One region of the Mucilaginibacter sp. P4_D1 genome, then DNA from elsewhere that is predicted to be linked to it. Evidence: riboswitches for the same ligand, from Rfam matches in the RefSeq annotation. Region 1 holds a riboswitch; the other holds the start of a gene.
What was found. A riboswitch is a leader RNA that binds a small molecule or an ion and turns the genes downstream of it on or off. The one in region 1 is predicted to bind cobalamin.
Positions count from the first base shown of each region.

Region 2: another riboswitch for cobalamin. It lies ahead of AC1DV1_RS29960 (TonB-dependent receptor plug domain-containing protein); the one in region 1 lies ahead of metE (5-methyltetrahydropteroyltriglutamate--homocysteine S-methyltransferase).

Region 1 covers NZ_JBFUIJ010000060.1:7,615-26,565, forward strand. Annotated here, with positions in the region: gene AC1DV1_RS28445 (YncE family protein) at 1-548, opposite strand, end outside; gene AC1DV1_RS28450 (hypothetical protein) at 704-1,630, shown strand; gene AC1DV1_RS28455 (glycoside hydrolase family 25 protein) at 1,635-2,510, opposite strand; gene AC1DV1_RS28460 (group III truncated hemoglobin) at 2,560-2,952, opposite strand; gene AC1DV1_RS28465 (MarR family winged helix-turn-helix transcriptional regulator) at 3,089-3,526, shown strand; gene AC1DV1_RS28470 (MFS transporter) at 3,554-4,819, shown strand; partial or broken gene AC1DV1_RS28475 (isochorismatase family protein) at 4,917-5,483, shown strand; gene AC1DV1_RS28480 (YitT family protein) at 5,628-6,488, shown strand; gene AC1DV1_RS28485 (VOC family protein) at 6,629-7,057, shown strand; gene AC1DV1_RS28490 (DapH/DapD/GlmU-related protein) at 7,539-8,753, shown strand; gene AC1DV1_RS28495 (glycoside hydrolase family 95 protein) at 8,994-11,462, opposite strand; gene AC1DV1_RS28500 (acyl-CoA thioesterase) at 11,560-11,946, opposite strand; gene AC1DV1_RS28505 (beta-ketoacyl-ACP synthase III) at 12,076-13,080, opposite strand; gene metE (5-methyltetrahydropteroyltriglutamate--homocysteine S-methyltransferase) at 13,139-15,445, opposite strand; cobalamin riboswitch at 15,613-15,814, opposite strand; gene AC1DV1_RS28515 (NHL domain-containing protein) at 16,029-17,351, opposite strand; gene AC1DV1_RS28520 (phosphatase PAP2 family protein) at 17,434-18,051, opposite strand; gene AC1DV1_RS28525 (dioxygenase family protein) at 18,236-18,951, shown strand, end outside.
Region 2 covers NZ_JBFUIJ010000075.1:111-7,120, reverse strand. Annotated here, with positions in the region: gene AC1DV1_RS29980 (hybrid sensor histidine kinase/response regulator) at 1-706, opposite strand, end outside; gene AC1DV1_RS29975 (VF530 family protein) at 901-1,125, shown strand; gene AC1DV1_RS29970 (DEAD/DEAH box helicase) at 1,122-2,414, opposite strand; gene AC1DV1_RS29965 (tRNA pseudouridine synthase A) at 2,518-3,327, opposite strand; cobalamin riboswitch at 3,455-3,651, shown strand; gene AC1DV1_RS29960 (TonB-dependent receptor plug domain-containing protein) at 3,764-5,791, shown strand; gene AC1DV1_RS29955 (YncE family protein) at 5,803-6,897, shown strand.

The sequences.
Region 1 (18,951 bases):
AACGCCAATGGTGAGGGCGCAGCGGGCTTAAATTCAAATGCGTTTTTGATGCTGATATCCTGCCCGTTCCATAGGGCTTGCATTACAAATGATTTATGCGAATCGCCATTGGCTGCGCTCCAAAAAATCTGAGTTTCTGTGCCACTTTTATGAACCTTTAAGCCCGAGTAAGTGCTCATCAGGCCATTGTACCGTTTATCCTTGTTATAAGTCCATTGTGCTACGACCTTACTGCCAACCGAATCAATGAGGGTAATGCCGTACCGGTCTTCAACAGCTAAAACCGAGGTTCCAGGGATCAGTTTGATATCAAGACTATGGTTTTCAAAATTGGGATCGCCAAAGCGCACCACTTTGCCGGCCGGGTCAATCAGCCGGTTATATGGCATCATTACAGGCAATATCTTATTATTTAAGGTGCTATCGTCATAGGTACTGTGCATATTGCTTTGTTCCTGGTTGCCCACGGCGCCATCGGTTATAACCGAATGACAGGCAGAAACCATCGTGATCAATAAAGCACAAAAAGATAATGTAGATATTTTCATAGTATAAGATGTTCTGGATGGTGAGGCCTTTCAGCGCTAAAAGTCTTTGATATATAATATGCTTCCGGGGCATATGATGGAGTTGTTGTCTTATCGTTGCGCTTTCTGTTTCCAAACAAATTGCTCATATTTATGCAAGATACTTCCATTCTGTCATGAAAAACTGTGTATTCCTGTGTATGTGTTTAATTGTGTTGTGTGCTTGTTCACATAAAAAGCAACCGTCGGCAGAAACGAAACATGCTGTTAAGGCTAATAAGCCGGCTAAAACTTCAATCATCAATAAGCCGCAATATACAAACCCGTTGTTTAATCAGTATGTGGTATTTATTAAATCTTTAAATTTTACCGATCCTGAAAATGCAACAACGGCTGCAGGGAGATATGTAGAACTATTCAAAGGACAAGCCCCTGCCGCCTGCGATACTGCTTTTTTGATTTTTAGCGCGTACTACGATAAATTGGATAAAACCCTTGATGATATCCATAATGACCGTACCGACCGAAGTGATACCATACTCATGCGTGAAGTTAAGCCAGGTAAACTGCCGGCAAAAGTTGCAAAATACCTGAAGCAATTGAACGATAACGGTTTTACGATTATTATGGAAGAAGGCGACACCTATGTGGGGCAAGACCGGGATTTTATCAGTAAATGGTTTTATGAATCCGTGTCGCCGGTGATGAAGGCCTACCTTGAGCAATTGAATAAGGAAAATAAGGCTGTTTATATGGAAGATGCGTCGATAATTATAAGTGCAAAGCAGCTGGTAGACAGGGAAATATGGTGGGAGCAGTTTGTTAAAGAAAATCCTGGTTTTATAAGTATTACCGACGCTTCGGTTAACCAGAAAAGCTATTTGCAGGCGTTGCTCCAGGGAACCGATAACACCTGGGTTATGGATGACCAAAACCGCCTGAGCGATTATTTTAAAGAAGCCTACAACTACCTGTTGGATAAATACCCCTCATCTGCCGCTGCCAAATTCGTAGCGCCTTACTATGCCTTTTTAAAGGAGGGACATAGGTATCGGGCCGATAGTTTGATGAATGTTTATAAGAAGGAAGGGGTAACAGGGTGATTTTTTACTTCACCAGTAATTTTTCAAATGCAGTAGTATCGCCTTTAAAAATACTCATATCAACCCTTTGGCTAATGCCATTGATGTGGGCCCTGTCCGAGTGTTGCCAAAACTGCCAGTTGGTATTGCTACTCACCTTTAACTGGGGTTGGTAATAGTGGGCAATCCACAGCGGGTACTCGTCAAAATAACCTTCCAGGTAATCCTGGTAAAAGCTCAGGTTGGTGTAAATAATGGGTTTTGCATCCGTTTTGGTTTCTATTTGGTGGATGAACAGCTTAAGCTGAGTACGCATTTTTTCGGGCGTAGTGCGGTATAACTTCTCTACGTCGACAACCATCGGCAGGTCGCCTTTTTCAATTTTTACCGTTTGCAGCATGAATTTAGCCTGCCATAAGCCGCTTTTTTGGGGCAGAAAGAAATGATATGCACCGCAAATAAGGCCGGCCTTCGGGGCCTCGCGCCAGTTGCGCTGAAAATAGGGATCGGTCATTAAAACGCCTTCGGTTGCCTTAATAAAAGCGAACTTAATGTGTACGCCATCCTCGTTCATCTGCTTTACCTTTTGCCAGTTTATTTTGCCCTGGTACGATGATACATCAATGCCATGTACCGTATAATTGGCCGGTATGCGTACGCCAAAACTTTTGTAGGTACGGTAATTGGTGGTTTCGCCGGCATCCAGTATCCATCGCCAGGTTGCAGTTGCCGTTTTTAAAACGTAGCCATAATAAAAGGGCGAAAGCACTATAAGTAGTAAGCCAATAGCGGCAAATATCCATCCTGTAGGAACTGTGGAAGGTGTTTTTTTCTTCGCTGCAGGTTTCCGTTTTACCGGAACTGTGGTTTTGGCAGGTGTTTTTTTAACAGGTGGTGGCACAAGGCAAAATTACTAAAATGCGCCCGCATATTGCCCGGTAAATAAATACCTAAATAATATTAAGCGGATTATTTTTAAAATAGGCTATTTTATATTGAAACATTTCGGCCATTTTACCTGCACGCCATTTGGCTTCATCGGCCTTTTCGCCGGCAAAAAGGCTGTCAACTGTAGCTGTAAATAAATTTAGCCATTCTGTAAAATGCTTTTCGTCAATAGGTAAGCGCGCATGTGGCGGAAACGGGGCGCCATTATAGGTATGTTCCTGCAATAGCAGGGTTTGCCAAAAGGTATACATCTTTTCCAGGTGGGGCGACCAGCCATCGCCTAAGCGCTCGTTAAAAACGGGAGCCAGTAAAACGTCTTCGCCAACTTTATTATAAAAGGTATCAACCAACAGTTTGATATCATCTAATGAAATTATATCGTGTTTTATACCCATGGCTATACCTAATTATTCCACACCAAAGCTACCCAATGTCATATAACACCAATGTAAAAAATAGAGGTAATTCAATAAATGCCTAAAATTTCTTTATATTTGTAAGGTAAACTTACAAGTTTTCTTTATAATAAAAATGACAGATCAAAAAGATATTCAACTGGCGGCCGACCTGCGCACCGTGGTAACCAGGCTTATTAAGGTACTGCGGAAGCATTCGGTAACTGCCGATAAGTTGTCGTTAACCGAACGCTCTACGATTGCCCTGCTTGATCAGCACCAGGAATTGCTGCCTAACGAACTGGCAGCTATGGAAAAAATAACTACGCAAAGCATGTCGCAGATATTGGCCAACCTCCTGCAGCGCGGTTTAATCAAAAGGCGGATCTCGGAAACCGATAAACGTAAAGCCATCATCACCTTGTCTGATCTTGGGCGCGATATGCTACACCAGGTACGTAACGAGCGTAATGCCTGGCTTAATGATGCCATAGCCGCAACCTGTACACCTGAGGAACAGGAGTTGATAAAAAAGGCCATTGGCCCGCTAACAAAAATTGTTGATTTTGAATAAAGTCTTCGTGACGGGGATAGGGGAGTAATGAATATAAACACTTTTAATGCATTTAGAAGCCGGAATTACAGGCTTTATTTTACCGGTCAATCCATATCGTTGGTGGGTACCTGGATGCAGAAAACCGCGGTGAGTTGGGTAATATACTCGCAAACACATTCTAAATTTTTATTGGGAGTTACTCTTTTTGCAAGTCTGTTCCCTTCGTTTTTATTTTCATTTTTGGGCGGGGTAGTTTCAGACAGGTATGATAGGTATAAGTTATTGTTGTTTACCCAGGCAGCATCAATGATGCAGGCTATTTTGCTCACGGCGCTGGTGTTTTTTGGGCGATACGTGGTTTGGGAAATTATCGCTTTAAGCGCTCTTCTGGGTATCATTAATGCTTTTGATGTGCCCGCCCGTCAATCATTGGTTTATGAGATGGTTGACGATAAAGCTGATTTACCGAATGCGCTGGCACTTAACTCATCTATGGTAAACCTGTCAAGACTGGTAGGTCCGGGTATTGCAGGCCTGGTGCTCGAGAAATTTGGCGATGTAATGTGCTTTGGCGCCAATGCCGCCAGCTTTATTGCTGTGATTGGTTCGCTGTTGTTAATGAGGCTGCCCAAATCAAAGCCGAAAGCACATACGCACAACATCTATTTTGAACTTAAAGAGGGCTTTAGTTATATCAAAAGCACACCTTCAATTAAGTTTGTGCTGGTAATGCTGGCCTTAATAAGCCTCATGGTTTTACCCTTTAATACGCTGATACCGGTTTATGCCAAAGATATTTTTAAGGGAACGGCATCAACTTTTGGGGTTATAGATAGCTTGATAGGTTTGGGCGCTTTTTCGGGCGCTATATTCCTGGCCTCAATAAAAGCAGGAGGAGATCTTAAAAAGATATTGGCTGTAAGTACACTAATTTTCGGCGGAGGGTTGGCTGTCTTTTCTCACATCCCTAATTATTACATTGCCCTTTTGTTTGCGGCCATTACAGGTTTTGGGATGATGGCCCAGATTACCATTAGCAATACACTCATTCAAACTACGGTTGATCCGGCTATGCGCGGCAGGGTTATCAGTTTTTATGCCATGGCTTTTTTTGGGATGCAGCCTCTTGGTGGCTTACTGGTAGGGGGCATTTCTCAAAAAATAGGCGTTCCGGATACGGTTTTAGGCGAAGGTCTTGTGGCGCTGCTGCTGGGTTTATTGCAACTGGCGTACCTCAGGAAAATCAGGCTCAAAAAAGCTATCGAAGTAACTTTACAACACCCCCCGGTCAATTCACTAACATCAAACTGATACACACGAATTTCACGAGTTGGATAGAATTTTACGAATTTGATGGACACGAATTGAATGGATACTAACAGCGATAATTGAAATAAATGCAGATAATATGATAACTACCATTGATAAAAATACCGCACTTGTATTAATTGATTTGCAAAAGCCCATTGTGCAAATGCCCACGGCGCACCCTATGAGCCAGGTATTGGAAAACTCGGCTAAGTTGCTTGCCGCTTTTCGCAAGGCAAAACTGCCGGTTGTAATAGTAAATGTTAACCCTGCTGGTTCGGCTGCTTTTGCCACCCGCAGGGATAGTAATCCAAACGCAGGATCAGTACCTGGTCCCGATTTTTTGGATATCGTGCCCGAAATTAAAGTAGGGGACGGCGACATTAGGATAACCAAAAAAACATGGGGCGCTTTTTACCAAACCGCCCTGCATGACGAATTACAAAAACGTGGCGTTACCTAGATTGTGCTGGCCGGGTTGGCCACCAGTATAGGTGTCGAAGCTACCGCCCGCAGCGCTAATGAATTTGCCTATAATATTGCCTTTGCCAGCGATGCCATGAGCGATAGGTTTGCAGATGCACACAATAGCAGTTTTAAATATATTTTCCCGAGGATTGGAGAAGTAGGTACCACAGATGAGATTATTGCTAAACTGGGTCTGTAGGTTTAGCACTTTTGAATAGCCGGAAGTTATGATATTTTAGCTTGGCATCTTATTCTATTTATATTTTGCATCTTAAAACCAACCTGTTCTTAATTATCTGCTTTATTAAAACCCGTTTTAGCGCCGGATAAATTATATTTGGGCATGAAGGTAATGAAGATCATCAAAGAATCAATATCTATTGGGTTGGGTATCCTGGCAGCCGGTTTTGGCCTTAAGGGTTTCCTGTTATCCAGCCATTTTATTGATGGAGGGGTAACGGGTGTATCAATGCTGGTTGCAGATATCTCGGCCATACCCATTTCTTTACTCATTTTTTTAATTAATGTGCCGTTTTTGTGGCTGGGTTATAAAAAGCTTGGGCTGTGGTTTGCCATAAAAAGCACCATTGCCATTGGCTTGCTATCGGTAAGCCTGGTAGTTATTAATTTCCCCGATGTAACGCACGATAAGTTGCTTACAGCGGTTTTTGGCGGCGTATTTATAGGTACGGGCAGCGGCCTGGCCATGCGGGGCGGCGCCGTGCTTGATGGTACCGAGATAGCAGCAGTACTCATCAGCAAACGTACTCAACTGCTAAAGGTGAGCGATTTTATTTTGCTGCTCAACGTAGTGATATTTGGGCTTGCTGCCTTTTTACTGGGCGTTGAGCCAGCTATGTACTCCATATTAACGTATATGGCTGCCGCCAAAATGATAGATTTTATTTTGAATGGTATTGAACAGTATTCGGGCATCACGGTAGTATCTACGCATAGCGAGGCCATTCGCCGGGCAATTACACTTACGCTGGGCAGGGGTGTTACCATTTACCAGGGTAAAAGCGGTTACGGCAAGGATGGCCACGTAAACGACCCTCGGGATATTATTTTTACCGTTGCTACCCGGTTGGAGATTCCATCGTTAAAACAAACCATCCTGCGAATAGATCCCAAGGCATTTATTGTACAGCAAAGCGTGGACGATACCACCGGGGGATTGTTAAAACGCAAAGGATTACATTGATGAAGTTTTGAGTTTTGAGTTGGGAGTTTTTAGTGGGGAAGGAATTGGTTTTGGTAGGGACAGGTTTTCTTTAAATTAAGATTTATTATTTTCGGCTAAACACTCAAAACTCACCACTCAATACTTAAAACTATTATAAGATGAGCAAAATAACACCTTTCCACGTTGCAGTGCCGGTTTATGACCTGGACGAGGCCCGCAAATTTTACCGCGAAGTTTTAGGCTGCGGCGAAGGTCGCAGCGATACTAATTGGACGGACTTTAACTTATATGGCCACCAGTTTGTTATCCACCTGAAACCTAAACCGGTTGATGATACCAAACATCATTTTAACCCGGTTGATGGGCACGACGTACCTGTACCGCATTTTGGTGTGGTACTGGAATGGAATGACTGGGTTGCACTTGAGGCTAAATTAAAAAGCCTAAACGTGAAATTTGTCATTGAACCCTACATCCGTTTTAAAGGCCTGCCCGGCGAACAGGCTACCATGTTTTTTCTTGATCCATCTGGAAATGCGTTGGAATTTAAGGCTTTTAAGGATATGGGGCAACTGTTTGCTGTTTGACTAGTGTCGTGTCAACGATAAATTGACGGATCGTCTTTAGCCCAAAGTCTAAAGTCCTAAGTCGAAACAGAAAAAATTCAACTTTAGACTTACGACTTAATACTGTTGACTTAACACTAGCCCGGGAAACCGCAGTTCTTTTTTGTTGCTTTAATCTATTTAGGGGCTATCAGTTTGTGCCCGGCCGGCATGGGGTGCACGCCGTCCCAAATCCAGGATTCGGCGGGTGCTTTTTTTGAATGGTAACAGCCTACTGACCACTAACATAACATTTGGCTGTGTAAGATATTAGGGGGCCTAATATTCATTTTATCCCCGTAAGCATGTTCTTCAGTTTTAACCGTAGGTAAATTGGATATGTATATGTCTTTAACATCGGCAGGCTATTCAAAAGTTAGATGGATTTCCCTACATTGTAACTGGCTTATGATATCCTTATGGTTTTTATATATTTGGCTATTCACAATTATAGTTGATTATTATGCTAAAGGATTTTTTAAAAAGAACTATTATTTACAGGTTATTTAAGAAATACCGAAGCAGCATCGGCACAATTACCCGAGAGTCAACCACCGATAATACCATCAAAGAATGGATCAAAGCTGGCCGTCCTGCCCCGCCTCCTCATTCCATAAAACTTTCCGTTATAAAGCGATACGCGAGGTTTCATCGAGCTAATATTTTTGTTGAAACAGGAACATATTTAGGTGAAACGACAGCCGCTTGCTTAGATTTTTTTGAACGCTTAGTAACCATTGAGCTTGATGCAAAGCTTTTTAAAAATGCAGTCGATAAATTTAGCGTCCAAAAAAAAATATCTGTCTACCAGGGAGATAGCGGAGATGTGTTGGCTGAGATATTGCCTGGGATTTCAAAGCCCGCATTGTTTTGGTTAAACGGTCATTATTCAGAAGACTTTACCGATAAGGAGAAATTAAATTCACCTATCTTAAATGAGCTTAAGCACATTTTTGCGCATCCAATAAAAAGCCACACAATATTAATAGACGGCGCTCGGTGCTTTACCGGCGAGAATGGTTATCCTACTATCGATTTTCTCAGGGAATTTGTACATAAGCATGATAAACATTTAGTATTTTCTGTCGGCGATGATATAATACGTATTCATTCAGAACTGTTGTCCGATTTAGACATTACCAATAGCGCGATTCTCCCATCAGGAGTCGATCCCGAAAGTTTAATTGGCCATCATATTGAAGTAAGAGAGGGAACTACCGTAGATAAATTTAGCAAAATAGGGAGCTATGTTTACATAGGGAGTCGCTGCGTTGTGACTAAGGCAAATATTGGCAGGTATTGTAGCATAGCAGATAATGTGACAATTGGGCCAGGCGAACATAATTTACGGGCATTGTCAACAAGTGCAATCTTTTACGAAAATATACTGGATGAGTTAACAAAAGGGATTAGTGAGATTGGTAATGATGTTTGGATAGGTGTTGATAGTATTATCAAAAGAGGTGTGAAAATTGGCAATGGCGCAATAATCGGAGCAAACTCCGTGGTAACAAAAGACGTTCCACCATTTGCGATAGTAGTTGGTAGCCCTGCTAAAATATTAAAATTTAGATTTGACCAGGATAAAATAGATAAGCTAACTGCCTCAAACTGGTGGAATCTTGATGTAAATTTAGCCAGGGAGGTTCTTAAAGAGTTGGAGGGAGATTCTTTTTAGTCAGTTGGCCCCAACTTATTAGTACCCCGTTAAACACACCTTCTCCGGCAAATTTGGCTTATAGTTGTCTCCAACGTCCACGACGAGCTCAAAGTTGAATAACAGCTACCCTGTGGCGCTCCGATAATAATGCTTTTCGAAATCTCTCTTTTATTAAATGGCATCGTTGGTTTGTTTTAGCGTTCGTCATTTCTGCACTGTTACTGTTTGTTACTAAGTTTCCGGTTTCGATGGAGCTGGTTAAATTTTTGAGCTGGTTATCTGATACAAAACTCCTTTTTTAGTATTAAAGCTTGTTAAATAGCCATTAGCTGTTTTTACCGACTTTGCCTGTACGCCCGTAATTTTTAACGGTGTGGCTGTACGCAGTTTGCATAAACCGCCGGTTACCGATAAAACCGACGCTGTAACTATCTGCTTGTTTTTCCAGTTCATAGTTAACTGGAAATTGCCGCGTGCCTTTAAGCCCGAAATATGGCCTTCGGCCCAGCAATCAGGGATGGCTGGCAACAGGCTGATCTCGCCCGACTGGCTTTGAACCAGCATTTCGCACATGCCGGATAATGCCCCGAAGTTGCCATCTATCTGGAACGGCGGATGCGCATCAAACAAATTGGCGTATGAACCGCCGCCATTGGAATAATTGGTTTTTGATGACCCAGTGAGCCTTAACAGGTAATGGATCATTTTATAGGCGTGGTTACCATCAAGTAATCGGGCCCAAAAGTTAATTTTCCAGGCCAGGCTCCACCCGGTGCCTGCATCCCCTCTAAGCTCCAGCGTTTTTTTTGCGGCTGCTGCAAGCTCCGGGGTTTCGATAGGAGAGATCTCATGGCCGGGAAATACGGTGAATAAATGTGATACGTGCCTGTGATGCGGATCTGTATCTTCCCAATCCTTATACCATTCCTGAAGGTTTCCTTTTTTGCCGATGTGCAGCGGATATAATTGCTTGCGGCAGGCAATCACCGAATCGCGAAAAGCCTTGTCTGTGCCTAACCGGCCTGCGGCATCTATCACATTGGTAAACAAATCCCAGATGATGGCCATATCCATGGTTGTAGCTACAGATACGGTACCTTGTTTGCCTTTATCGTCAATAAAACTATTCTCGGGCGATAGGGAAGGGGCAGTTACCAGGTAGCCCTTGTAAGGCACCAAAAAATCCATACAAAAATGGGCAGCACCCTTCATAAGCGGGTATGCAGTATCCTTAAGATAGGCCTTGTCGTTTGTAAACTGGTAATGCCACCACAAATGCTGCGATAGCCATGGCGATCCCATTGTCCAGTTGGCCCACATAGGGTCGCCGTGGCCTAAATCGCCAACCGGGTTTGATAATGCCCATATATCGCTGTTATGGTGCACCGCCCAACCCCGGGTATGGTAAAATTCTTTGGCTGTTACCTGGCCGGTAACAGCCGCGTTTTTTATGAAGTTGATAAAAGGCAATTGCATTTCCGATAGGTTTGCCGCCTCGGCAGGCCAGTAGTTCATTTGCACATTAATATTGGTGGTATAATTTGAACTCCACGGCGGCCGGACCTCTTTGTTCCAGATACCTTGCAAATTAGCCGCAGGCCCGCCCGGGCGCGAGCAGGAGATCAGCAAATACCTGCTAAACTGGAAATATAATGTTTCAAATGATGGATCTTTAGCCCCTTCTGAATAGTTAAACAGCCGCTCGTCTGTTGGTACCAATGCGCTCTTATCATCGGCGGGGGCGGCGAGGTTAAACGCTACCCGATTAAAATATTTATGGTAATCGGCATAATGATGTTGCAGCAATGCCGGCCAACTATATTTTATGGCTTTTTCCAAATAGTCTGTAGCTAATTTATGCTCATCCTTACCTTCGGCATCCGGGCATTTATCGAAGCCGTTAAAGCTGGTAGCAGCCGATAAAAAAACAGTTACATCGGTTGCGTTCTTCACTGTAATGCCGTTGGTATTGGCGCTTACTACCCCATCTTTATTAATAACTTTTACCTGTAACTCATAGCGCATTCCACGACAACCGGGTTTGTCATTGAGGGCAAGCGTATCTTTCAAGTTGACATAACTGGGCTGCAGATGTGCCGGGGCTTGCCCCTTCATTAAAATTTGGTTGTTGGATATAACAACGTTCTGGTATTTTAGCTGGTTGCCGGTGCCCAGGGTGAAATTTAATTGCCCGGTTTTATTTGCGGTAAACCGGATAGCGATAACCTGGTCGGGGGTCGAGCTGATAATTTGCCTGGTATACTCTACACCATCGATTGTGTAACGGGTTGTGGCAATAGCATTACTGATATCCAGGTCGCGGTAGTAAGCCGTGGGGATAGTATCTTTTAATTGTTGGGTGATGGTCAGATCGCCCAGCGGCAGGTACGATTCTGAGTAGTAGCCCTGCATTTTTTTTGCATACTCATTAGCCTGTGCATAATCTTCATTTTTTAACAGCGCTTCCCTTGCCAGCAGTAAATTGTCATAAGCCTGCGGGTTTACGTTGGTGCGTACGGGGCCACCGGTCCATAAAGTGGCTTCGTTCAGCTGGATAAGTTCTCGGCCTACCCGGCCAAATACCATGGCACCCAGTCGTCCGTTGCCTAAAGGCAGGGCCTCTGTCCACACCTTTGCGGGTTGCTTATACCAAAGTTTTAAATTTTGCTGGCAAAAGGCAGTTAATGGCGCCAGCGCTATTAATAAGATTGCTGTTTTTTTGTTCATGAAGCCGATGTGCAGATTTATAAGCAACTAAATTATAAAACTTAATTGGCTTTAAACAGGCAATATTATCAGCGCTATTTACATAAAAGGTACCTTATTAATCTACAACCTTTACCGGGTGTTTATGCTCGTCGATAGCCACAAATGTAAAAGTGCCGGTAATGGCCTTTTCGCGCACAAAAGAGTACATTTCTTCGATAAAGATCTCGACCAACACCTTCATACTGGTATTGCCAATATGCGATACGGAGCCCACCAGTTCGATAATGGTACCCGCCGGGATAGGCTTATTAAAATCAATCCTGTCAGATGATACGGTAACCATTCTTTTTCGTGTAAAACGGGTAGCGGTTATAAACGCTACTTCATCCATCATGGCCATAGCCGAACCGCCAAACAGCGTATCGTAATGGTTGGTGTTATTAGGAAACACGGTTTTAAAAATGCGTGTTTCTGATGCTTTTATTCTTTCTTCGATGGTCATGGAGTCAACAAATATCAAAAGGCCTGTCATGCTGAGCCTGTCGAAGCATAGCAGGCTAAGGCCTCTCCGCGCGTCCTTCGACAGGCTCAGGATGACAGCCCCGTCATTGTTATATGATTTTAAATTACCTTACGCTTTCCTCAAGGTGCCCCACTTTAACAGGGTTGCGCCCCATGAAAAGCCGGCGCCAAAGGCAGTAAAAATAACGTTATCGTTGTGGTTAAAATCGTCTTTAAAATCCCAAAGGCAAAGTGGTATGGTGGCTGCTGTAGTGTTACCGTACCTGTCGATATTTACCTTAACACGGTCCTCGGGTAAGCCAAGGTTTTCGCCAACGGCATGGATGATGCGGTAATTGGCCTGGTGAGGTATCAGCCAGTTTACATCATCAATCGTCATATCGTTGCGTTTTAATACCTCGGTACACGTTTCTGTCATGCCTTTAATGGCTGCCTTAAATACAATCCTGCCTTCCTGGCGAATGTAGTGCTGATTAGCCTCAACAGAATCGACAGTAGCCGGAATTTTTGAACCACCGCCAGGTACCAGCAGGTATTCGCGGCCATGGCCATCAGTTTTAAAAACGCTGTCAATTAGGCCTATATCCTCGGTAGTGGGCTCCAGTAAAACAGCACCGGCACCATCGCCAAACAATATACAGGTATTGCGGTCTTTATAATTAATGATAGCACTGTTTTGGTCGGCGCCAATTACAATTACTTTTTTGTATCGGTTGCTTTCTACCAGGCTCGCACCAAGTGTGTAAGCGTATAAAAAACCACTGCAGGCAGCGTTAACATCGGTAGCCCAGGCATTGCTTAAACCAACCTTATCGCAAACAATGCTGGCGGTTGATAAAAGCAGGTGATCGGGGGTTGATGTAGCTATAATAAGGCAATCAATTTCTTCTGCAGAAACACCTGTATTTTCTAACAAATTTTTCACAGCAGCAACGGCCATATCCGAGGTGGCAAGTGTAGGGTCGGTTAAAATCCTTCTTTCCTTAATTCCTGTACGTGATATGATCCAATCGCTGTTTGTATCAACCATCTTCTCTAAATCACTGTTACTTAATATATTATCCGGAACAAACCCCCCAACCCCTGTAATAACCGCGTTACTTTTTAATCTCATAAAATGCCAAAAATCTGAAAAAACAGGCAAGTATACGCAAATTGCCTGTTTTTACCCGTCAGGATGCTATTGTTTCTACAACTAACTGACGAAGTTGTTTCGCTGCGGTCACCATATTTATAAGTGCCACCTGGGTTTCGGGCCATTTTCGGGTCTTTAATCCACAATCGGGATTAACCCATAAATTGCCGGCGGGTAACAATTCAGATGCTTTTTCCAGCAGGCTTACCATTTCATCAACCGTGGGTACGCGCGGCGAATGGATATCATAAACGCCGGGGCCAATTTCGTTTGGATATTTAAAATCGGCGAAGGCAGCCAGTAGTTCCATTTGCGAGCGCGAGGTTTCAATGGTGATCACATCGGCATCCATATCGGCAATGTTACCAATGATGTCGTTAAACTCGCTGTAGCACATGTGCGTATGTATCTGTGTTTCGTCCCTCACACCGCTGGCCGAAATACGGAAGGCTTTTACCGCCCAGTTCAAATAATTTTGCCAGTCTTTTTTACGCAACGGCAAACCTTCACGGATAGCAGGCTCATCAATCTGGATCACCTTTATGCCGGCGGCTTCCAGGGCCACAACCTCGTCACGGATGGCCAAAGCTATCTGGTTGGTAGTTTCGGACCGTGGCTGGTCATCCCGTACAAATGACCATTGCAGTATAGTAACCGGGCCGGTTAGCATACCTTTCATTAGCCTATCGGTGTTTTGCTGCGCGAAGCTGCTCCAGCGTACGGTCATATCCGCCGGGCGGCTTACATCACCATAAATAACCGGTGGTTTAACACAGCGGCTACCATAGCTTTGTACCCAGCCATTTTTGGTGAACAGGAAGCCGTCTAAACGTTCGCCAAAGTATTCCACCATGTCGTTACGTTCAAATTCGCCGTGTACCAGTACATCCAGTCCAACCTCTTCCTGCCAGCGGATGGCGTCAATGGTTGCTTTTTCTATCTCGGCATCATATTGGGGCCCGGTTAGTTCACCTTTTTTTAGCCTTGCCCTTAACGAGCGTATATCATCAGTTTGCGGGAACGATCCTATGGTAGTTGTAGGGTACAGTGGTAATTTAAAGCGCTGCTGTTGTATTTTCTGGCGGGAGATGAATCCGCTTTCACGTTGCGCATCGGCATCGGTTATGGCTGCCACGCGTTGTTTGATATCCTGCTTATGAATGAGTTTTGAAAGGCTACGGCTGGTAAGGGCACGCAGGTTTTCTTGCAGTAATTCATTATTGCCGCCAATGATCTGTGCCAGCTCGTTTATTTCGTTTAGTTTCTGTTTGGCAAAGGCCATCCAGTTTTTTATCTCGGGGATGATGGCGGTTTCCAGCTCCAGATCAAACGGGGTGTGCAGCAGCGAGCAGCTTGACGCAATCATCACCCTATCGGTACCCAATACAGCAATTGCTTTTTTTACGTGGGTTAACGAGCGCACATAATCGTTTTTCCAGATGTTACGGCCATCAATTACACCTAACGATAAGCTCAGGCTATCGGGCAATACGGTGAGAACTTTGTACAACTGATCGGGTGCACGCACCAAATCAACATGAATGGCGCTTACAGGCAGGGTTACGGCCAGTTCGGTGTTTTCGTGCAGACTTTCGAAGTAGGTTGTCAGCAGCACTTTGATGTCCGGACATTGTTTCCTGATTTCCATGTAGGCGTAAGCATAAGCCGATTTCTCTTTGTCGGTAAGGTCAAGCGCCAGGAAGGGCTCGTCAAGCTGTACCCAGATAGCACCGTAACTTGCCAGCCGTTTTAATACTTCGATGTAAACCGGCACCAGTTTTTTAATCAGGTCTATTTTATCAAAACCGGTTTGTTTTTCTTTACCTAATAAAAGGTAGGTTACCGGGCCAATCAATACCGGTTTTGGTATGTTGCCGGTATGTTGTTTGGCCAGTATAAACTCGTCAAATACCTTTTCGCTAAATAGTTTAAATTGCTGGTTTTGTACAAACTCCGGTACAATGTAGTGGTAGTTGGTATCAAACCATTTGGTCATTTCCATGGCTGTAACATCCAGGCCATCTTTTTGGTAGCCGCGGGCCATGGCAAAATACAGGTCAATTTCGGTATTGGCCTTGTTTTGTGTTAATACCGGGGTGTAACGCTCGGGAATGTTGCCCAGCATGAGCGAGGTATCCAGCACCTGGTCGTAAAAACTGAAATCGTTACATGGGATCAGATCGATACCGGCATCATGCTGGGTTTGCCAGTTTTGCAGGCGAATTTGCCGGGCGGCGGCAAATAAATCGTTACGGGTAATGTTGCCGGCCCAGTACTGTTCACTGGCTTTTTTGAGTTCACGGTGGGCACCTACACGTGGGTACCCGAGATTGTTTTTGAGCATACGCTAAAACGTTTTYGGTTAAACATTAAGTTGACTTAATGCTCCTTACGGTTTTCGGTATGCTTTCGGAGTAAATGGTAATAAAAGACAAAAGCGTAACCTACAGGCAAGCAAATGCCGGTATAGCTATTCTTTTTTCTTCGACTACTGCTTCATTGCGCGAAAGCATTGTCTTTTACATAGCGGCAAGTATCCTGGCTTGTAACATTGTTGCCGTCCTTCTCATTCGCGCGTGGGCGAACAATGGACTTTGTTAAAGGCAACAACTTTTTGTGTTACTTACAGTTGCGCGACAGCCCGTGATTTACACACGGTTCCTTATTAATCCCTGTGCTTTAAACACCGGGAACCACTCTGCAGAAAAAAAGTAAAGAACTTTATTGGCTGTAAAGATGGGAAAAAATGTGCGGATTTTTGATGTGCAGATTTCAAATGGCAGATGTGCAGATGATTTTTGAATTTCAGGATTGAAACTTGAAATTTTAATCAGCCCCCGGTTGCCTTGATGGGATAGCGGTTATATGATAAAAATGCCCGGTTGGCGCCGGGCATTTTTCTGAAAGTTTGACGTTATAATAGGTGGCTATTCAAATGCAATTTTGCGGATTTGCTGATTACCGCTATCTGCTACAAATATATTTCCGAGCTTATCTATCGCAATACCTGCAATATTATTAAAGAACGCCTTGGTTGCTGGGCCGTTAGCGAAGCCTCCAACTTCAAAGCCTGCAAATGTTGTTACCTGACCAGCTGGAGTAATCTTCCTTATCCTATGGAAATCGGCTACATAAATATTACCGTCTTTATCAACTGCCAAGCCATAAGGCCTTGCAAATCGGGCACTACTTCCCTGTCCGTCGGTTGTGCCWAATAGGCCATAACCAGCTAAAGTAGAAATTACGCCAGTAGCGCTGATTTTTTGTATGTTGTAACCCAGCTCAAGCGATACATACAAATTATAGTCTTTATCGAACGCGAGGCTTACCGGGCTATATCGGGTGCCTGACTTGGGATTTAACACTACTTTTGAAAATGTACCAACATTGGCATCAGGTGTTATCTTTCGGATAAGTTCATTATTTAAATCGGCTACAAAAAAATTACCCGAACCATCAATTTTAATATCGGCTGGGCCAAAAAAACTTGCAGCTGCTCCCTTGCCATCATCAGCCAGTCCGTTTCCTCCTCCCGCAAAAGTCGTGACATTATTTGATGGATCTATTTTCCGGATAAGGTCATTATAGTAATCAGCAACATAGATATTACCCGCCGGGTCAATAGCTAACCCCGTCGGACCATAAAAGCTCGCTTCGGTTCCTTTGCCATCATTCTTATCCGTTCTTCTGCTGCCTGCAACTGTACTTACAGTTCCGTCAGTGGCGATCTTCCTGATATCGTTATTGCCGTTCTCAGATACAATTAAATTTCCGGCTGCATCAAACGCCAATCCTGATGGCGTGAAGAATTTAGCATCCGCTGCTGCACCATCCGCGTAACCGTAAGTACTGCCACCTGCAAAAGTGCTCACCAGCCATGATTGCTGATAGGTAAAAGTTGGCCCTGTTATAGCTGTGCCGCCGCTAACCTTCACACTTACTGCCCCGCTGCCGGCCGCCAACGGAACTTTTACGGTAAGCTTTGTTGCGGTTGCTGCGCTTACTGTTGCAGCTTTGCCATTAAAAAACACTTGGTCGTCGGCCAATGTTGCGCTAAAATTGGTACCGGTGATAACCACTTCTGTATCATATACACCTGTATTTACACTTAATGATGTGATAGTAACTTTTGGAGTGTTATCAACAGGTGGCGCTGGGTCCGAGCCTTTTTTTGAACAGCTTACAATAACCATTGATAGAAAAAGCAAGAATAAATAAGCAGGTTTTAGTTTTACTAAAGAGAATGTCATGATAAGATTTAGTAATATTTTATCCTAAAATAACAAATTTCTGGTAATGGAGGATGATTAAATTTAAAAATCGCCAAAAACACTATTTTTTCAAAAACAACATCGGCAACGCGCTCGCAGCTCCTAATCCTGCACCCGTAGCCACATCTGTGGGGTAATGTACCCCCAGGTACATCCTTGAATACGCGGTTGAGCCTGCCCATAAATAGGCCGGGACTATCACATACCATTTGGGGTAAGCGGCCGATAAAGCAGTTGCTGTGGCAAACGATGATGAACTATGCCCCGATGGAAAAGAGTAATTCCCCGGCCGGTAAACGGGTGTGATATTGATATTCTGGATGAATGGCCGCGGCCGCTTTACCAGCACTTTAATCAATTGGGTTAACCCGGCAGAGATAGCTGTGCTACTGGCCACGTACAGCGCATTTTGCCGCATCTCCTTATTGTTGCCGACGATGCCACCAACCAGCAAGCCTGCCGGTATACCAATATTACCGTATTCCAGGTGATTGCTCATAAACAGGAAAAAACCGGTTTGGGCCGGGGTACGGTGTTCCTGTAAATCTATCATGATGGCATCATCAAATCGTGGGGTACGTAACTGGGCGGTGGCGGTGTTAATATGCAGGCATAAAAGCAGTTGCCATGAAAGCGCAATGACCAAAAATCTGAAACATAAATACCTGCGCACTGCCATTTTTAGTTTTAAGGATTTGTATTGCCCCAATATAGGACTATTTACAACGAATTATTTAGCTGGCTTATCTTTTCATCGACACAAAACTCTCGCTTACCGACACATGGTATGTCACTTTCCTGATACATTTTACTTTTGAATCGTTAACCAGCATCACAAAATATAAACTAAAAAGATTAAAATCATGGAACGTAAAAATTTTTTAAAAAGCCTGATGATCGGCGCAGTGTCTACATCGGTATTGGTTGAAGCCTGCAAAAAAGACTCAACTGTTACCACTACTACCAGCAGTACATCAGGCACCACTTCGTCGTCGGGCAGTTCATCCGGGTCAAGTTCCAGCTCAGGCACCTGCAGTGTGATTGAAACTGAAACCGAGGGGCCTTATCCAACCCATTCACCGGCATCATATGTGCGGAGTGATATTACCAGCGACCGTACCGGTTATAAAATGACAGTTAATATTACTGTTAACAACAGCAATAACAGTTGCAATGCCTTATCGGGCGCGCTGGTTGATATCTGGCACTGCGATGCCGAAGGTAATTATTCGGAGTATGGCGGCAGCGGCTCACAATCTACCAATTACACTTCGGTGCATTTTTTACGTGGCAGGCAAACTACCGATGCTAATGGCCTGGTTTCTTTTACCTCTATCTTCCCGGGTTGGTATACCGGCCGTGCCACACATATTCACGTGCATATATACAATTCGGCAGGTACATCACTAAAGGTTACACAAATAGCTTTTCCTGAAGGAACAGGCACGGCTTTAGCTACTGTGGCAGGCTATAGTAAAGGAATGAGCGGTTATACCTATAACGCTACCGATGGCGTGTTCAGCGATGGCTATACCCTTGAACTGGCCACCATAACCGGCAGCAAAACTGCCGGCTTTGT
Region 2 (7,010 bases), on a different contig from region 1:
AAATACTGGTTATCCTATCTGCCGATATGGTACCGCCATCACGCTCGTCGTGTTTAAAATTGGTAAAGCTTCTGGTTTTTGGGTTAAAAAGATTGATGCCTCCATAGGCGGTTCCAATCCAAACATCGCCTTTACTGTCAACATAAGTAACCCTGGCGTTATCATCGCTTAAACTGGTTGAATCGCGCTTGTTGTTGCGGTAGTGGATAAATTTATGCTGATTAATAATATATTGGTCAACGCCATCTTTCAAGGTAGCTATCCATAAATTACCGTTATTATCCAAAGCAATATTTACGGTAAAGTTGCTGGCCAGTGTGTTTGGAATTTTATCGTTGTGCAGAAAACGCGTAAAACGATTCTTATTCGGGTCGAATTTATTAAGGCCTCCACTTGTGGCTACCCATAAACTGCCGTCCTTATCTTCGGCAATGTGGTTTATGTAGTTGTTGCTAATGCTGGTTTTATCGTTAACATCATTCCTGAAAACTTTAAATTTATTGCCGTCGTAACGGTTTAGGCCGTCGCGGGTGCCAACCCAGATAAAGCCTTGCTTATCCTGGATCATGGCGTTGATGTTAAGCTCAGAAAGATTTTCTTTACTGCCTATGTGCTGAAAGTGCATAGGATGCTCCTGGGCCGAAACCCAAAATGAACATGCTATAAAAATGAATAACAGGTAATACTTTAAGCCCCTTATTGACATCAGAAAAACATAAGATTTTGGCGTACGCACAGATTTCTAATTTAAAACTTATTACGGGATTGTTTATAATTATTTGATGAATAGTTAAACGGGGTTAAGACTAAATTAGTTATGCCAATATTAACAACCGGTTACCGGTAGTACATAGCATTTTATCTAAAACAAGCTGAACCATATTTTTTAACTTTGCCCATATGGACGAAAAAAACAAAGACCCGCTGCACGGTAAAACTTTAGAAATGATTTTGAACGAACTGGTTGCCCGTTTTGGCTGGCCCGAGTTAGGCTACCAGATAAGAATTAATTGTTTTTTGGATAATCCCAGCATATCATCCAGCCTGAAGTTTTTGCGCAAAACGCCGTGGGCACGTAAAAAGGTAGAGGATATGTACATCTACTACTTTGCCAAAAAAAATTAGTGCTTGCGCTTATTGTTCATTTTAGCCTTTTGGCCCGAACTAAAGTTATAAGTTTTTGAATTGGCAGCCTTTTTTTCATGGAAAGCCGCGCCAACTATAGGCGCATCGGGGTTTGGTTTGGGTTCTTTTTTTGCTTTTACCTCTTTTTCAATAATAAGCTCTTCGGGTAACTCGGCAAGGGCTATTTTTTTGCCGGTGGCCTGCTCAATCTTTTTAACCTGGCTAAGCTCCAGGTCGGTAGCAAAAGTGAGGGCCATTGTCTCGTTCCCGCTTTCGGGGTAATGATTTGTCACACGATCAATAAATAGTTCTTTTTCTGCCGGCACATCAAAATGAATGATGAAAGGAATATCGGCCAGGCTAAAAGTTTCTTCCTGCTCATTAGCTACCAACAGTACCCTGGCACCTTCATCAGCCTTAAAATCATTTATCGATTTAAAACCCGGGCTATCAAAAAACTGGGGGTTTAAATACGCCACCGCTGTACGTAAACGGGTTTGCAGGCTTTTATAAACTTTATCGGCAGTTGCACGTGTATTTACAAAAACTACGGTTTTGGTAAATAGCTCTTCATCGTACATAAACAAATTGAGCAGGTTTAATTTAGTACCGAAGTTGGGTACGTTATATAAAAATTGCGGATGTGTTTCTAAGGGTTGTTCTGCCAATGCTTCTACTTCTACAATAGCAGGCTCTTTCATGAACGGATCAAGCATTTTTTGCAGTTTGCTGTGCATTACTTCGGTAAATACCAGTTTCTGACTTTTGCCAATGCTATTTGCCAATTCTACAACAGGTAGCTGCAAGCCTCTTTTTATCATTTCATCGGCATCATCAACCACAAACATATCAACCTTGTTAAGGTTAAGGGCAAGTTTCAGGTAAATAGCACGCGCCCTGTCAGGAGTAGCAACTACAATATCGGCGCCATCGGCTAATGCGTCCATCTGGGCTTCAATACCCGGAGCCACGTATAAACCAACAATTTTTATCGATTTATTTTTGTTCAGGCGGTCGAATTGCTCAATTACTCCAAATACATCCTCTTTATCGGGCACAAGGATTAATACACGCGGGACGCCTTCGGGGGCATAATTAAAGCGGTTTAAAACACCCAGTACATAGGTGGTAGTTTTGCCACTGCCTTCGTAACCAATGGCGATGATATCCTGGCCGCCTACAATTCTCGAAAGCGTTTTTAATTGCAGTTCTTTAGGGTTTATAAAACCAGCTTCATTTACCGACCGAACCAGCTGTTTTTTCAGCTTCAATTTTTCAAACCACACCATCTGAGAACTTTATTAAGTATTTAAGAGGGCGAATTTACCTAAATTTCCTTGAAAAGAGTCAAGAATCAAGAATCAAGAGGCAAGACAGGGAATACTTTAGGTATTATATTGACTGCCAAACAGTGTTTTCGTCCTTTTGGAGCAGGCCGGTAAACGTTGGTTTGGCGGGAATGTCAAGGTAGGGATAGGTTACTTTTGACAGGTACAATCCCTGGGGATAAGCAGGGATAATAATTCTGGGCGTTTGTTTACTGATGAGATGACTTTCAAATTCATCAACACTCATTTCTCCACGGCCAATTTCCAACAGGCGGCCAATAATGATCCTGATCATTTTGCTCAAGAACCGGTTAGCCGATATGTTGAACCGGAGCCTGTCGCCGTTGCTGCTAACAAAAAGGCTTGCCAAGCTCACGTTACAAATGGTATGGTCAATCCTGTCGGGCATTTTACAAAAGGCGCGGTAATCGTTATAAAGCGGTAGCAGCGCCGCCGCCTTTTTCATTTCATCAATGTTAAGATTGGTTTCGGGGTATAACGCGCTAAAAGCACTTAAAAAAGGATCTTTATAAGTATGAATAAAATAATAATAGGAGCGTTGCACGGCATCAAACCGGGCGTGGGGCAGGCCCTGCATCGGGATGATATCAAATACCGCGATATCATCCGGCAGCATTTTATTGAGGCGGAAAAGGAGGTCGAAATCCCATTCTTGCTCTACATCTATATGAAAAAAAAATTGGCTGGCATGCACCTGCGCATCGGTACGGCCGCAGCCGTTAACAGTTGTAGGCGTTTTTAAAATTTGGCTTAAAGCGGTTTCAAAAACAGCTTGTACACTTGCAACGCCGGCATGTTTTTGCCAGCCGCTGTACTGTGTGCCGTGATAACCAATATGAAAAAAATAGCGCATGATCTTGGATCCAAAAATCCGCAAAAATTATGATAATGCCATACAAAAACAAGTGGGATGGCTAAACGGATGGCTTTACACCAGCATTGGGCATTTTAAACAACTTGCGTATCTGCCGTACATAAACTACCTTTGCGGCGCTTTAGGTTTCTTTATAGTATATCATAAAGGATTAAAAGGGAATACGGTGTGAATCCGGAACTGTCCCGCAGCTGTAAGCTCCATAACCATAGTTCATTCTATTAAAGTCACTTGCGCTTAGGCAAAGGGAAGACAGAACGAAAGGGGAGTAAGTCAGAAGACCTGCCAGAGCGATAATGCAATTCATAGCTTTCGGGGATTGAAGCTTGGATGTGAATGCTCTTGTTTATTGGCGTATTTTCATTTCAAACAATTCTGTTTCCGTGTGTGCTGTGAGCGCTTTGCGTACAACAACATGAAAAAAAACTTACTTTGTTTTCATAAGCATTTACCCGCACCGGTTTTAGCGGCAGCGTTTTTTTTGCTGCAGGTTGTTGTTTACAATAGCGTATCTGCTCAAACAGACACCGCAAAAAAAATCAAAGAGGTTACCGTTTCTTCGTCTGCCATCCCCAAAATTCAAACCATTACACCAACACAGCAGGTCTTGGCCGGCGATTTTGAACGTTACAGCGCATTTAATGTTGCCGATGCTATCCGTAATTTTGCCGGTGTTATACTGAAGGATTACGGTGGGGTTGGAGGCTTAAAAACAGTTTCGGTACGCGGCCTGAGTGCCAACCATACCGCTGTTTTATATGATGGCGTACAAATTAACGATGCCGAAAACGGCCAGGTCGACCTCAGTAAGCTAAACCTGAACAACGTACAGGAAATTTCACTTTACATTGGCCAGCCCCCTGGTATTTGTATGCCGGCGCGGTCGTTTGCATCATCAAGTGTACTGGCTATAAAAACGGTAAAACCCAGTCTTAGTATTGGTAAACCTTACCAGGTAACAGCGGGTGTTAAGGCAGGTTCTTTTGGCTTAGTAAACCCATATCTCCAATGGCAACAACGTGTTAATAATAACTGGTCGTTTATAGTAAACAGTTACACAGAGCATGCTAACGGCCGGTATAACTATAAAACCAGCGTCGTTGGGGCCGACTCTGTACATACGCGCAGCAATGATGATATCGGCGCCCAACAGGTAGATGGCGCTTTATACTGGGCCAAAACCGATAGTAACAAATTTAATTTACACGTAAACTATTATCATGCTGAACGGGGCATTCCCGGCGCTGTGGTGCTTTATAATCCCACCATATCGGCAACGCGGCTTTGGAACCGGGACTTTTTTTTCCAGAGTGGCTATGAACGTCAGTGGCACAATTCTTTACATCTTTTAGTGAACGCTAAGGTTTCAAAAAACTATCTCCGTTACCTCGATCCTGATTATTTTAACAACGAAGGACGTTTAGACCAGCGCTTTACGCAACATGAATATTATGGTTCGGCAGCTTTGGCTTACCATCTAACAACTGCATGGGAAGTATCCTACGCTGCCGATTTGTCGGTCAATAATCTTGATGCAAACCTTGCCAATTTTAGTTATCCAACAAGGCTGACATTATTAAATGTATTGGCCAGTAACCTGCGCATCGGTAAATTCCAGTTGCAGGGAAGTTTGCTGAATACCCATATTACCGAAACTGTAAAAAACGGTGCCGCGGCCCCGCCTAAGAATGTTTATTCGCCCACGGTTGAGGCTACCTTTCAGCCCTTGAAAACCTCAAATATTCAGATACGGGCCTTTTACAAATATATTTTTCGCAACCCTACGTTTGATGAACTTTATTACAGCGCCATCGGCAATCCTATGTTAAAACCGGAGTATACTAAACAATTTGATTTGGGCGCCACGTATGGCAAGGCATTAAGCGGCTTTTTTAATTACATCACTTTAACAGCCGATGCCTATTATAATCATGTGGATAATAAGATTGTATTTATCCCGAAGGACGCCTTTAACCGGTCGATCCAGAATTTTGGCAAGGTTGATATTAAGGGATTGGATGTAGGCTTAAAAACGCAGGCTAAACCTGCCGAAGGCTGGAAGGCATCATTGGCTGTAAATTATTCGTACCAGCAGGCACTAAATGTAACCGACCCTACATCTTCTGTATATCTTAACCAGTTGCCTTATACGCCTAAAAACACAGTTTCGCTTAATGCAGGTGTTGATCGCGGCCATTTAGGGGTTTATTATAACCAGGTAATTTCATCGTCACGATATTACACCAACGACAATCTTGCGTCTGATTATTTAGCCGGGTACGCCATCAGCGATGCATCTGTTGTTTATCACTTTTTATTAAAAAAGAAAGCTGTTGTTGCATCAGCAGAGGTTAATAATCTTTTTGCAAAAAGCTACGCTGTTGTGCAAAGCTATCCGATGCCCGGCCGGTCTGTCAGGTTTTCCATTCAAATAACTATCTAACAATCAATATTATGAAAAAAAACAAACTCAATTATTTATTTATTGCTTCAACGATGATAGCTCTGCTTTCATCATGCCATAAAGACAAAATCGTTCCAACAACCGATACCCCAACGGCCGAAAGGGCTGGTTTATACATTATTAACCAGGGTGGCTTTGGTAGTAATAACAGCAGCCTGACTTTTTACAACTATACAACTAAATTACTTACTGCCGATTTTTATAGCAGCGTAAACGGCAGCCCGCTGGGCGATACAGGTAATGACGCCCAAATATATGGCTCAAAAATGTACATCGTTGTTAATGTATCAAGCGTAGTTGATGTTGTGAACGCTAAAACCGGCAAACTGATTAAACAGGACAGTATTGTAAATACCACATTAAAAAATAAAGCGCGTGCCCGCCAGCCAAGAAGCATAGCCTTTTACAAGAGCAATGCCTTTATTACCTCCTATGATGGCACAGTAGCAGTAATGGATACGGCTTCATTAACCATTATCAAGTACATTACCGTTGGCCGCAATCCCGAGCAATTAGTGGTATCTAACGGGAAATTGTATGTGGCTAACTCTGGCGGCTTATCATCAACCGGCGTTTTCGATAATACAGTTTCTGTAATTGACCTGGGTACTTTAACCGAGACAAAAAAGATAACAGTAACCGCAAATCCCGTAAGCATGGCTACCGATGCTTACAATAATGTTTACGTGGTATCATTAGGCGATTATGATAAAATTGCCGGCGGTTTAACTATTATTGACAGTAAAACTGATGTGGTAAAAACGGCCCCGGTAATTTCGGTAGGCTACATCATTCCAATCACAGTATCGGGCGATTTTGTTTACTATTTAACAGCCGATAATAAGATTGCAGTTTACAATGCCAAAACACAAACTGCGGTACAAGCCAACTTTATTACCGATGGCACCGTAATAACTACACCGTACACGATAGCGGCCGACCCAACAACAGGCGAAGTATTTGTTACCGATGCCAAAGATTATGCATCAAACGGAACTTTGTTTGCTTTTGACAAAACAGGAAAAAAAGAATATTCTATAACCACAGGCATCAATCCGGGTAAAGTAATTCTTGTTAACAAGTAAGGGGAGAGAGTCAAGAGTCAAGAGTCACTGTTGTCCGATAAACATAAAAAAGGAGAAAAAAAGGTCATTTGTGTTTAATTGAGGGATATTTAACGGCGACAATTAAAACAAAG